DNA from 3 places in the Thioalkalivibrio sp. ALgr3 genome. Region 3 is predicted to be linked to each of the others. Evidence: predicted binding sites of a transcription regulator. Region 3 holds the regulator's gene; each other region holds the start of a gene.
What was found. Region 3 encodes sigma-54, which starts transcription at its own class of promoters, with help from an activator protein. Its sites were predicted from a motif close to TGGCANGNTNCNTGCTT; they were not measured.

Region 1 (4,278 bases), on a different contig from region 3:
CTGCGACCCCATGTGGAAATGCAGCAGCTGCAGGCGATCGAGCCAGTCGAGCCCGCGCAGGCGCTCGAGGATTGCCAGCACGTCCGCCGCGGAAAGGCCGAACTTGGCCTTCTCGCCGCCGGTGTTCTGCCACTTGCCCTTGCCGATGGACGCCAGGCGCACACGCAGCCCCAGCAGCGGCGAAACGTCCATGGCTTCGGCCTGGCGGATCACCTCCTCGAGCTCCGAGGGTTTCTCGATCACGATGTACACCCGGTGGCCGAGCTGCCGCCCGATCAGGGCCAGGCGCACGTATTCGCGGTCCTTGTAGCCGTTGCAGATGATGACCGACCCCGGGCGCGACTGCGCCAGCACCGCGATCAGCTCGGGCTTGGAGCCGGCCTCCAGCCCCACCTGCGGCCGGTGGCCTTCGGCATCCGCGTGGTCGCCGGCGGCGAGGATGCGCTCGACCACCGAGCGCTGCTGGTTGACCTTGATCGGATAGATCGCGGTGAAGTCACCCTGGTAATCCAGCTCCTCGGCCGCCCGCGCGAAGGCACGCGACAGGCGCCGCACGCGACCGTCGAGGACGTCCTGAAAGCGCACCAGCACCGGCGGGCCCACGTGCTCCTCGCGCAGGCGGCAGGCCAGCGCGTGCAGATCCACACCGGGGTGTTCCGGCCAGTCCGGCCGGCGCATGCAGACATGCCCGGACGCATTGATCTCGAAGAAGTCCCCGTTCCAGTGATCGATGCCGTAGGTACGGCGCGCATCATCCAGGGTCCAGGACGTGGCAGACATGGCGGTTCCGCGGTTGGGGAGGGTCGGAGTTGCCCGCAGGATACAGGGCACTATCATGACGGCGCATCCTACCGTTCACCCATGCACAAGGGGAGCCCGCCCGATGGCACTCGACGACCACTGGTTCACCGAACCCGACAAGGACATCGCGATGTCCCTGCGCATCACGAAAAAGCTCCACGAGGAGCAGACGCCCTATCAGAAGATCGAGATCTTCGAGACCACGGGCTTCGGCAACCTGATGGTGATCGACGGCTTCGTGATGCTCACCGGCCGCGACAACTTCATCTACCACGAAATGATGTCGCATCCGGTCCTGTATTCGCACAACGCACCGAAGAACGTGGTGATCATCGGCGGCGGCGACTGCGGCACCCTGCGCGAGGTACTCAAGCACGACGAGGTGGAAAAGGCCACGCAGGTGGACATCGACGAACGCGTCACCCGCCTGTCCGAGCAGTATTTCCCCGAGCTGTGCGACGCCAACGACGACCCGCGCGCCGAACTCCTGTTCGACGACGGCATCCAGTACATCAAGGACGCGGAACCCGGCTCCATCGACGTGATCATCGTCGACTCCACCGACCCGGTCGGCCCGGCCGAGGGGCTGTTCTCCGCGGATTTCTACCGCGACTGCGTGAAGGCGCTGGGTTCCGACGGCCTGCTGGTGCAGCAGAGCGAATCGCCGCTGCTGCACACCGACAGCATCCTGCGGCCGATGCACGACAGCCTGCGCATGACCGGCTTCATCGACGCCCTCACCATGCATTTCCCGCAGCCCACCTACCCCTCCGGCTGGTGGACCTGCACCATCGCCTCCAAGGACGCCCCGGTCGCCTTCCTGCGCGAGGAAGCCGCCGAGGAGATCCCGTTCGTCACGCACTACTACAACGCGGCCATCCACCGCGCCGCCGGCGCCACCCCGGAATTCTTCCGCCGCAAGCTGTTCGCCTGATCCGGCCGCGCCGGTCCGCCACCCCGGCGCCGGGCCGGCGCGGGGTGGCGGCTTCAGCCGGGAGTAACGCCTCTGCATGCCTTCCGGCATCCGCCCGGCATCAGCAGACACCGCCTCGAAACCTCCCGCGCTCGCACACTCTCAGGGCAGCCTGATCCATCTTGATGCAACCCCGAGACGGGCTGCACCACGACGGAACATTCGCTGCGCGGATCGCCCCCCCCGTAACCCGCCTCCACGCTCCACAATCCCTCCCGGGAAGCCATGGCATGGCTCCTGCTTGCACGGGTTACGGCCGGCGCATTCCTGCGCGCCGCACCGAGATTCCAGCGAGGAGAACCATGCTGCATCGACGCTGCATCGCATTCGTTGTTCTGTTTCTTGCGCCCGTGATGGCGCTGGCCCATCCCCACCACGGGCACCACGTCCACGAACAAGCGGGCTTCGCTGCGGGTTTTCTGCACCCGTTCACCGGCCTCGATCACCTGCTGGTCCTGCTCGGAATCGGGTTCTGGATGGCCCGCTCACAGCGAATCCCGGGCACCCTGACCGTCGGCGCGGCGGTACTGGCCACTCTGGCTCTCGCCTTCGCCGTGGGGGTGGCGCAAGGACCACTGCCGACCGTCGAATTCGGCATCCTCGCCTCGCTGTTGCTGACCGGCGTGCTGGTCTTTCTGGGCACGCGTCTCCCGCTGGTGGTGACCGCCGCGATCGCGGCCGGCTTCGCCGCGCTGCACGGCTTCGCCCACGGTGCCGAAATGGCGGCCGACCTGTCCGCACTGAGATTCGCCGCCGGTTTCCTGCTGGCCAGCGCCCTGCTGCTGACCGCCGGCGCACTGGCCGCCCCCCGGATACGCGATACGGCTCTCGATCGCCCGGTGGGACAGGCAGCCGGAGGGGCCATGGTTGCCGCCAGCGTCTATCTGTTGCTGGTGGTCTAGCGGCGTGGACATGACCCCCGTGGAACTGGCTGGCGCTACAGAGACCGTCCCGGAGACCCGGGACGGATGGCTCGGGCGCCTGGAGCTGGGCTTCGCCTCGCGTGGCGGACGGACCCGGCTGGCCCGCCGCCGTCACGAGGGCCCTCTGCTGGTGCAGCGAAGCTTCTTCCCCGAAGGCGATGTCTGCCACTGCTACGTGATCCATCCCCCCGGGGGCGTCGCCGGCGGCGATCGCCTGCAGCTGGAAGCGGAGCTGGACGCCGGCAGCCGGGCGCTGCTGACCACCCCTGCCGCGGCCAAGTTCTACCGGACGCAGGCAGCCAGCGCCCGCCAGGAACAAAGCTTCACGGTGGGGCCCGACGCGAGCCTGGAGTTCCTGCCGACGGAAACCATCCTGCACGGTCGCTCCCGCGTGACGCTGCACAACCACTTCCGCCTGGGACCCGGCGCGCGCCTTTGCACCTGGGATGTCCTGTGCCTGGGACGCCCGGCGCACGGCGATTACTACGAGGGCGGAGCCTGCACCCAGGATCTGTGGATCGAACGCGAAGGCCGACCGCTGGTGCATGACCGCCTCGATCTGGCCCATGGCGACCCCCTGCTGAGCCGCCCGTGGGGCCTCGACGGCTTCCCCGTGGTGGGCCAGCTGGTGGCCACCCCGGCCCCCGAGGGACTCGAACCGGCACTGCGCGAGCATCTCGGAACGCCCGACGCCCTGCGCCTGGGCATCTCGCGAATTGGGGATGTCCTGTTCCTGCGTTGTCTGGGCCATGGCGCGGAGACCGTGCGCGCGCTGCTGCAGCGGGCCTGGGCCTTCCTGCGGGAGCCGGTCATCGGGCGCCCCCCGTGCACCCCCCGTATCTGGAACACCTGACCACCGGAAGATCCATGGAACTGACCCCACGCGAGAAAGACAAGCTGCTGCTGTTCACGGCCGCCCTGCTGGCGGAACGCCGCCAGGCGCGCGGGCTGAAGCTCAACTACCCGGAGGCCATGGCGTTGATCTCGGCCGCCATCCTCGAGGGGGCCCGCGACGGCCGTTCGGTCGCGGAGCTGATGAGCCTGGGCGGGGAGGTGCTGACCCGTGACGACGTACTCGAAGGCGTCCCGGAGATGATCCCGGAGGTACAGGTCGAGGCGACCTTCCCGGACGGGGTCAAGCTGGTCACCGTTCACGAACCCATCCGTTAAGAGGAAGTGCCCGATGATCCCCGGTGAACTCCTGCCCGCGGACGGCGACATCACCCTGAACGCCGGCCGCGAAACCGTCACCCTGGAGGTGGCCAACAGCGGCGACCGGCCCGTCCAGGTCGGTTCTCACTATCACTTCTTCGAGACCAACAACGCCCTGCGCTTCGACCGCGAGCGCGCGCGGGGCTTTCGCCTGGACATACCGGCGGGAACGGCCGTGCGTTTTGAACCGGGGCAGACCCGCAGCGTGCAGCTGGTGGCCTACGCCGGGGAGCGCCGGGTGTTCGGATTCCAGGGCCTTATCGGTGGCCCGCTGGACGGAGATGCGCAATGAGCCAGACCATTCCCCGCCGCGCCTATGCCGAGATGTTCGGCCCCACCACCGGCGATCGCCTGCGCCTCGGCGACACC
Region 2 (4,278 bases), on a different contig from region 3:
AATAATGCGCACTGCCCACCGACACCCCCAGCCGTTCCGCCAGTTCGCGCTGGCTCAGCTCGGGATGGTCCTGAAGGATCTTCAGAATGCGGTACTGGATCTCGTCTCGCTGCAATTCACCGCCTTCGAGGGGCTTTCGGCACGTCGGCACCGGGAGGGGCGACCCGCGAACACGCGGATGCATCCGCACGGCGGCGCACGGCCGGCGCCGTTCACCCCCTGAACGAACGGGCCGTATTGGATCATACCCCCCGTGGACCGGCAAGGACACATCGCCCATCGTGGGAGTGTGCCCGCACGCGAACAGCCTCCCCACCGGCCTGTGGGAGCCTACTTGCAGGCGAACAGGTTGGGCCCGAGGCAAACGCCCGTCCGTTCGCGGCCGAGGCCGCTCCTACGCACCCGCCACCCGCCTGTGGGAGCCTGCTCGCAGGCGAACAGGTTGAGCCCGAGGCGCACGCACGTCCGGTTCGCGGCCGAGGCCGCTCCCACGCACCCCCACATCGGCCTGTGGGAGCCTGCTCGCAGGCGAACCGGGGCACCCCCTACCGCAGGATCAGCGCATCACCGCTGGGCTCCACCTCCACCCGATCGAGGAAGGTCCGCCCCAGGCGCGCCCGGTGGATGTGATCGTCCGGCACGATCACCGCGCTCACGCCACTGCGGCGGATGCCGCCCACCCGCACTTCATCCAGCGTGACGCGGCGGGCGTTCACGCGGCCGCGCTCGGTACGCAGGTGCACGGTATTGCCGGCGTCGGCATCCACCCCGGCGCGTTCGGCATCGCGCTCGCGAAGCATCACCGACTCGGCCTCGCGGTCCACCTCCATGGTGATGGCCCGGCCGTTCACGCCCACGGTCAGGCTGTGCACCCCGCGAGAATCGGGGTACACGGTGATCCCGGGGTCGGCGGCCTCTCTCTCACGGCCCGCGGCTTCACCATCGGCCGAATCCGCATCGCCAGCCCCTGTGGAAGCGGGTTCCCCCGCCCCGCGCTCCAGCCAGCGGGTCTCCCCCGCGAACTCCACCTGTACGCGTCCGCCGCCCGCCTGCAGCACCCGAACCCCGCCGGGACCGCTCTCGCCCTCGGCCACCACGGCCCGCTCGCCGTCCACGGAGATCACCGCTTGCCCATCGAATACCGCGTGGACGGTGACGTCGGCGGCGGCAGCGCCGGGGAGCACGAGGGCGGCGGCGAGCATGGCGAAGCGGGCGACGTAGCGTGTTTCCCGGAATTTAATCATTGTTCTTTGTATACAACCTTGGCGTTTCGCCTGCGAGCAGGCTCCCACAGACCGGTGTGGCGGGGGCCGCGAACCGGACGTGCGTGCGCCCCGGGCTCCGGCTGTTCGCCTGCAAGCAGGCCCCTGCGCGATGGGGCGCATCCAGACTCCGATCGGCCAGAGGGCTGGCCTCCCACAGGGTGCCGGGCCCGTAGGAGGCCAGCCCTCTGGCCGATCGGGCATGTCCAGCACCCCCACGCGCAGGGGACTGCGCTGCTCGTGTCGACGGTGGATTGCGCCGGGGACACCAGCACGCGCAGGGGCTGCGCTCCTGCGTGGGGGAGGAAGGATTATTGGCGGGGGAGCGGGGACATACAAGAGCGATTACGAGCCGGGGCGACAATCCCGATGGGCACACTCGGGAATACCCGCAAACTGACCAAGGTTGTCACTCGAGGTGACCAATTTCGTCACCCGAGACTGACAATCGCCGTCACACTCGGGGTGAATGAGTTGGCACGGAATGTGATTGCCCGCACAAAAAACAAAGGAGCAGCACCATGCGACAACTCATCCAGAAGGGCTTCACCCTGATCGAACTCATGATCGTGGTCGCGATCATCGGCATCCTCGCGAGCCTCGCGCTGTTTGCCTACGCGGACTACCAGGTGCGGGCACAGCTCGCCGAAAGCGTTTCGCTCGTGGGTCCGGCGCGGAATGCCGTGGAAGAGTTCTACAACGAACGGGGAGCCTTCCCGCCCGACAACGCCGCGGCAGGGCTTATGAGCCCTGCTAGCTACAATGGAAGTTACACCGAATCCATCGAGGTCCATGACGACGGCACCATCCGCGCGCTAATCGGCAACGACGCCAGCGCGCGCGTGGCAGGCGGCTACATGGTGTTCTCCGCCTCCACCGCAACCTCCGGCGTCGTCTGGCGGTGCAGCGGACGCGACGATGTGCCCACTCGCCTCCTCCCGTCGGGCTGCCGCGAAGACTGACCTCCGAAATTTCCCTGCCCGGCGTATTGCAATACCTGGCATTACGATTGCATACTTTCAGGCAGGGTTTAGCAGGACCCTGACCAACTCCCCAAAGCAAGGAGCAACACCATGCGCAAGCAAGTCCAGAAGGGTTTCACCCTCATCGAACTCATGATCGTGGTCGCGATCATCGGTATCCTCGCGGCCATCGCCCTGCCGGCCTACCAGGACTACACCATCCGCGCCCAGGTCTCGGAAGGCATGTCTCTGGCCGCCGGCGCCCGCACGGCCGTCAGCGAGTACTACAGCTCCCGCGGTTCTTTCGCCGGCTCCCATAGCTCTTATGGTCTGGCGGAGCCGGGCAGCATTGAGGGTGGCTACGTTGATTCGGTCGACGCTGGATCGGAACCTGGCAAGATTTTGGTGACCTTCGGCGGCAACGCTCACAACAATATCAGTGAAGGTGGTAGCAACGTGCTGGCCTTCTCTGCTGTGACCAGGGGCGGGTCGGTCGACTGGGTCTGCGGTGAATCTAGTTCCACCTCGATCTCCTCCCAGTACCTGCCGGCCGATTGCCGCAACTGATCCTGATAGGATCGACCTGTCCGGCGGACAGCCAGCCATTGGCTGACCCCGGAACTGAACACCCCGCTCCGGCGGGGTGTTCTTTTTCCTCCAATCCCCACCCGCGACGCTAGCCAGGACGAGGTCACAGTGACCCAAGGCCTTCGCAGTTTCAACGAGACCCGCCTGACCACGACTCTGCTGATTGCGCTGCTGACACTGGTCGCGCTGGTCTACGCACCCGGCACTACCGGCGGTTATGTCTTCGACGACATGCCCAACATCCTGGACAACGATGTTCTGGAGATGGAGGCCCTGACGATCGAGGAGTTCTCCCGCGCCGCGTTTTCCTCCGATTCCGGCCGTCTGAACCGACCCATCGCCATGGGCAGTTTTGCCCTGGAACGTCATTTCTTCGGTCTGGACCCGTTCCCGATGAAGATCACCAACGTGGTGATCCACCTGATCAACACGCTGCTCGTGTTTGCCCTGGCGCTGCTGGTTACGCGCCGCCTCGAGCAGCGCCTTACGGACCGGCGCGGCCATGGCCTGGGCCTGGTCGTGCCTCTTCCGCTGTTTGCCGTCGCCGTGGCCGCTGCCTGGGCCCTGGCCCCCATCAATCTCACCGGCGTGCTGTACGTCGTCCAGCGCATGGAGGCCCTGGCCACACTCTTCATGCTCGCCGGCCTCATTGCCTACATCCTTGGGCGCCTGCATATCGAACGCGGCCGGCTTCGCAGCGGATGGGCGCTGGTGCTGGGAGGAGTGGGCCTCGGAACGGCCCTGGCCGTCCTCAGCAAGGAAAGCGGGGTGATGCTCCCGGTGTTCGCGCTGCTGGCCGAATGGCTGCTGTTCGGCTTCGGCCCGGCCGGCACCGCTATCCGGCGCGGTCTTTACTGGCTGTTCGGCCTGGTCCTTGTACTGCCCGGCGTGGCCGGGCTGGCCACCGTGCTGCCGATCAATCCGGAATTCCCCCACCGACCTTTTGACCTGTGGGAACGCCTGTGGACCCAGGCCCACGCGATGTGGTTCTACATGCGCAACATCGTGGCACCCGACCCCGGCGCGCTTACGCTGTATCACGATGCCTTCCCGCTTGCGCGGGGCTGGAACGAGCCCTGGACCACCCTGCCGGCGACGCTTGGCCTGCTCGGACTGGTCGCGGGGGCCTTCGCGCTGTGGCGCCGCTACCCGCTCATCACCTTCGGGGTACTGTTCTTCTTCATCCCGCACCTGCTGGTTTCTACCGTCATCGGCCTGGAGCTGGTGTACGAGCACCGCAACCACATGGCGTCGGCCGGCCTGATCATGGCGGTGTTCGGGGTATTGCTGTCCGGGCGCCAGGGCGACTCGCTGGCCTTTGCTCGCAAGGCCGCCGTGATCGGATTCATCGTCCTCTACAGCTTCCTGACCTTCCTCCGCGCCAGTGAATGGAGTGATCCGATACAACTCGCGTACTTCGAAGCGACGCGTCAGGACCAGTCCCCCCGGGCTTCTTACGAACTCGG
Region 3 (4,278 bases):
CATCACCGCCGCCGAGGATGCCCGCGGGCAGCGCATCACCTACGATCTCGAACGCGACGTGATCCGCGCCGAACGCGGCGACACCGACGACGAGCGCGTGCACATCCGCCTGCAGCCACGCGAGGACGATCCATGAGGCCCGCGGCCGACGCCCATCTGGTCGCCCGCGAGCTGAGCAAGCGCTATGGCCAGCGTACCGTGCTGGACGCAATGGACGTGGACCTGGTGCCCGGCGAGGTGGTCGGCCTGCTGGGACCCAACGGGGCCGGCAAGACCACCTGTTTCTACAGCCTGGTCGGCCTGATCCGGCCCAATACCGGGCGCATCACCCTGGGCGGGCGCGACATCACCCGGGCGCCCATCCACGAACGCGCCCGCGCCGGGCTGGGCTATCTCCCGCAGGAGGCCTCGATCTTCCGCCGCCTGTCGGTCCAGGACAACCTGCAGGCAGTGCTGGAACTGCGGCCCGGACTGGACCGCCACGAGCGCCGCCGCATCGGCGATGCCCTGATCGAGGAATTCCAGCTCGAAACCGTGCGCCACAGCCCCGGCATCGCGTTGTCCGGAGGCGAACGGCGGCGCGCCGAGATCGCCCGTGCGCTGGCCGGTGATCCGCGGTTTATCTGCCTGGACGAACCCTTCGCCGGGGTCGACCCGATCTCGGTCAGCGAGATCCAGGAAGTGATCCGCCACCTGGCCGAACGCGGCATCGGCGTACTAATCTCGGACCACAACGTGCGCGAGACCCTGGGCATCTGCCACCGCGCCTACATCCTCAGCGAGGGGCACCTGCTGAGCGCGGGCACGCCGGACGAACTGCTGGCCGACACCCGCGTGCGCGAGGTCTACCTCGGCGAAAACTTCCGCCTGTGACACCGACCGCCGCACCGGGGCGGTGCACAAGCCCGCAGCAAGGGATTACTATTCACTTATGGTGACCAACGCCTTTCCCAACTCATGCTGAAGCCCGGGCTGAATCTGCAGCTCGGTCAGACGCTGACCATGACGCCGCAGCTGCAGCAGGCCATCCGGCTGCTGCAGCTGTCCACGCTGGAGCTCCAGGCCGAGATCCAGCAGGCGCTGGAAAGCAATCCCATGCTGGAACAGGCCGAGGATGACGAACTCGGTGCCGACGCGGGGGACACCGCGGACACCGACAGCGACGCGAACACCGACGACGGCGAGAGCGGCAGCGACGCCGCCGGCACCGGCGAAACGGTGGATGCCGGCGGCTCGGAGGACATCATCCCCGACGAGCTGGTGACCGACAGCCGCTGGGAAGACATCTACGACGCCAGCGCCAGCCCGCGCGGTCCGGACGACCGCGACCCGCTGGAGAACACCTCGGACGACGACGGCGGCGGGCTGCAGGATCACCTGCTGTGGCAGCTGCATCTGTCGCACCTGACCCCGCGCGACCAGCGCATCGGCGCCGCCCTGATCGACACCATCAACGGCGACGGCTACCTCGAGGGCGACGTCGAGACCCTGGCCGAGACCATCAGCCGGAGTGAAGACCCCCCCGTCGACACCGACGAGGTCGAGGCCGTACGCCACTGGTTGCAGCACTGCGACCCGCTGGGGGTCGGTTCGCTGGATCTGCGCGAGTGCCTGGAGGTCCAGCTGGGCGAGCTGGCGCCGGACGCGCCCTCGCGCGAGGCGGCGCGCGCGCTCCTGGAACACGGCATGGACGCCCTTGCCCGGCGTGACTACAAGGCCCTGCAGCGCCAGAGCGGCGTACGCGATGGCGACGAACTGGCCGCGGCGCTGGACCTGATCCGCACGCTCAACCCGCGCCCCGGCGCCCAGATCAGCGAGACACCGCCGGAATACGTGGTCCCGGATGTCTACGTGCGTCATACCGACCGGGGCTGGCAGGTCGACCTGAATCCCGAGATCGCCCCGCGCATTCGCATCAACGACCTCTACGCCGGCATGGTCCGCCAGGTCTCCGATGCCCGCGACAGCGCCTTCATGCGCGATCAGCTGCAGGAGGCGCGATGGTTCATCAAGAGCCTGCACAGCCGCAACGACACCCTGCTGCGCGTGGCGCGAGCGATCGTCGAACGCCAGCAGGGGTTCCTGGAACACGGCGAGGTGGCGATGCAGCCGCTGATCCTGCGCGACATCGCCGAAGCCCTGGAGATGCACGAGTCCACGATCTCGCGGGTCACCACGCAGAAATACATGCACACCCCCCGCGGGGTGTTCGAATTCAAGTATTTCTTCTCCAGTCACGTGGGCACCAGCGACGGCGGGGAATGCTCCGCGACCGCGATTCGTGCCATGATCCGCGAACTCATCGAAGAGGAAACGCCGGGCAAACCGCTCAGCGATTCCCGCCTCGCCCAGATCCTGGCGGATCGGGGCATCAACGTGGCCCGGCGTACCGTGGCCAAATACCGGGAGGGCATGAACCTGCCATCCTCCAGCGAGCGCCGCCAGATGGCCGCCATGCCGACCGGAAGCAAACCGAAAGGAGCCTGACCCATGCAGATCAATCTCACCGGACACCACGTCGACATCACCGACGCCCTGCGCGACTACGTCAACGAGAAATTCCAGAAGCTGGAACGCCACTTCGACAAGGTGATCGACGTGCACGTGGTGCTGAACCACGAGAAGACGCAGAAGCTGCACAACAAGGCGGAAGCGAATCTGCAGGTCAGCGGCAACCACATCCACGCCGAGGCCAGCCACGATGACATGTACGCCGCCATCGACGGCCTGATCGACAAGGTCGACCGCCAGCTGATCAAGCACAAGGAGAAGGTCAAGGATCATCATCGCGCCGAGGGCGCCCAGCGCAACCGCGAACAACCCGAGTAAGCCGATGAATCCGGCCGAGCTCATCACCCCGGAGCGCATCGGACTGGAAACCGACTGCTCCAGCAAGAAACGAGCGCTGGAAACCCTCGCCGATCTGCTGGTGGACGGGGCCGCGGACGGACTGGCGGCCAGTGCCGCGTTCGAAGCCATGTCGGCCCGTGAAAAACTGGGCTCCACCGGGCTCGGCCATGGCGTGGCGATCCCGCACGGCCGTCTCGCCGAGCTGGATACGCCCCGCATCGCGGTCCTGCGTCTGGATCAGGGCGTGGATTTCGAAGCCATGGACCACGAACCGGTGGACATCCTGATCGCCCTGCTGGTGCCGGAAGAGGCCACCAGCGAACACCTGGACCTGCTGGCCCAGCTCGCGCGCGGGCTGTCGCAGCCGGACACCCTCGCCGGCATCCGGCGCGCCGCGGACAGCGCGGGGGTCCAGCAGGCCCTCACCCGGGCCCTGGGCGAGACCTGACCATGGCCGACCGGGCGGAAGCGGCAGCCGACGGCACCGCGAGCAACATCACCATCGCCGCGCTCACGCGGGCGATGGGGAGCCGTCTGGACCTGCGCTACGTCCACGGAGAGGAGGCCGCGGGCGACCGCGAACTCCTGGGATTCGGGGATGGCGACCTGCCGCTGGCCGGCCACCTGAACCTGATCCGCCCCAACCGCATCCAGGTCATCGGCGACTACGAGGCCCGCTACATCGCCGGCCTGTCCGACGAGCAGCGTGACCACCTGGTGCTGGAAATGGCCCGCACCGGTACTACCATGGTGATCTTCGCCGAGGACACCTGCCCGTTCCCGCGCATGCCGCAGACAGGTGACGACCCCCTGCCGGTGATCCTGTGCACACGCACATCCTCGCACGAAGTCATCGCGCTGCTGCGCTATTTCCTGCAGCAGCGCCTCGCCCATTTCGAGGTGCGCCACGGGGTGTTCATGGAGATCCTCGGGATCGGTGTACTGATCTCGGGGGCCTCCAGCGTCGGCAAGAGCGAGGTCGCACTCGAGCTGATCTCGCGTGGCCACCGGCTGATCGCCGATGATGCCCCCGAGTTCGCGCGCATTGCCCCCGATATCGTGCGTGGACACTGCCCCGCCCTGCTCCAGGATCTGCTCGAGGTGCGCGGCCTGGGCGTGCTCAACATCCGCGCGATGTATGGCGACTCGGCGATCAAGGGCGGCAAGTATCTGCGCCTGATCATCGATCTGCGCGACCACAACGAGCCCTCGCCGGTGCCGGACGATCGCCTGAACGGGCGCCGCGGCGAGAGCGAGATCCTCGGCCTGCGCATCCCGCTGATCAGCCTGCCGGTGGCGCCGGGGCGCAACATCGCGGTCATGATCGAGGCCGCGGTCCGCAACCACCTGCTGCACATGCAGGGCTACATCGCCGGGGACGACCTGCGCGCCCGCCAGCGGCGCCAGATGGGCGAGGATCAGCAGGAG

Region 1: a site for sigma-54 is predicted at 2,001-2,017, ahead of C998_RS0102200 (HupE/UreJ family protein). Genes of this name have one in related genera too.
Region 2: a site for sigma-54 is predicted at 2,261-2,277, ahead of C998_RS0111990 (pilin). Genes of this name have one in related genera too.

Annotation. Positions count from the first base shown of each region.
Region 1 is NZ_KB897976.1:443,755-448,032, reverse strand. It holds gene speA (biosynthetic arginine decarboxylase) at 1-780, opposite strand, end outside; gene speE (polyamine aminopropyltransferase) at 884-1,735, shown strand; gene C998_RS0102200 (HupE/UreJ family protein) at 2,077-2,676, shown strand; gene C998_RS0102195 (urease accessory protein UreD) at 2,687-3,550, shown strand; gene ureA (urease subunit gamma) at 3,565-3,867, shown strand; gene C998_RS0102185 (urease subunit beta) at 3,881-4,201, shown strand; gene ureC (urease subunit alpha) at 4,198-4,278, shown strand, end outside.
Region 2 is NZ_KB897992.1:20,297-24,574, forward strand. It holds gene C998_RS0111975 (MarR family EPS-associated transcriptional regulator) at 1-115, opposite strand, end outside; gene C998_RS0111980 (TIGR02281 family clan AA aspartic protease) at 546-1,202, opposite strand; gene C998_RS0111985 (pilin) at 1,784-2,224, shown strand; gene C998_RS0111990 (pilin) at 2,336-2,791, shown strand; gene C998_RS0111995 (lipopolysaccharide assembly protein LapB) at 2,921-4,278, shown strand, end outside.
Region 3 is NZ_KB897978.1:220,159-224,436, reverse strand. It holds gene lptA (lipopolysaccharide transport periplasmic protein LptA) at 1-136, shown strand, start outside; gene lptB (LPS export ABC transporter ATP-binding protein) at 133-873, shown strand; gene C998_RS0105360 (RNA polymerase factor sigma-54) at 958-2,487, shown strand; gene hpf (ribosome hibernation-promoting factor, HPF/YfiA family) at 2,491-2,829, shown strand; gene C998_RS0105350 (PTS sugar transporter subunit IIA) at 2,834-3,298, shown strand; gene hprK (HPr(Ser) kinase/phosphatase) at 3,301-4,278, shown strand, end outside.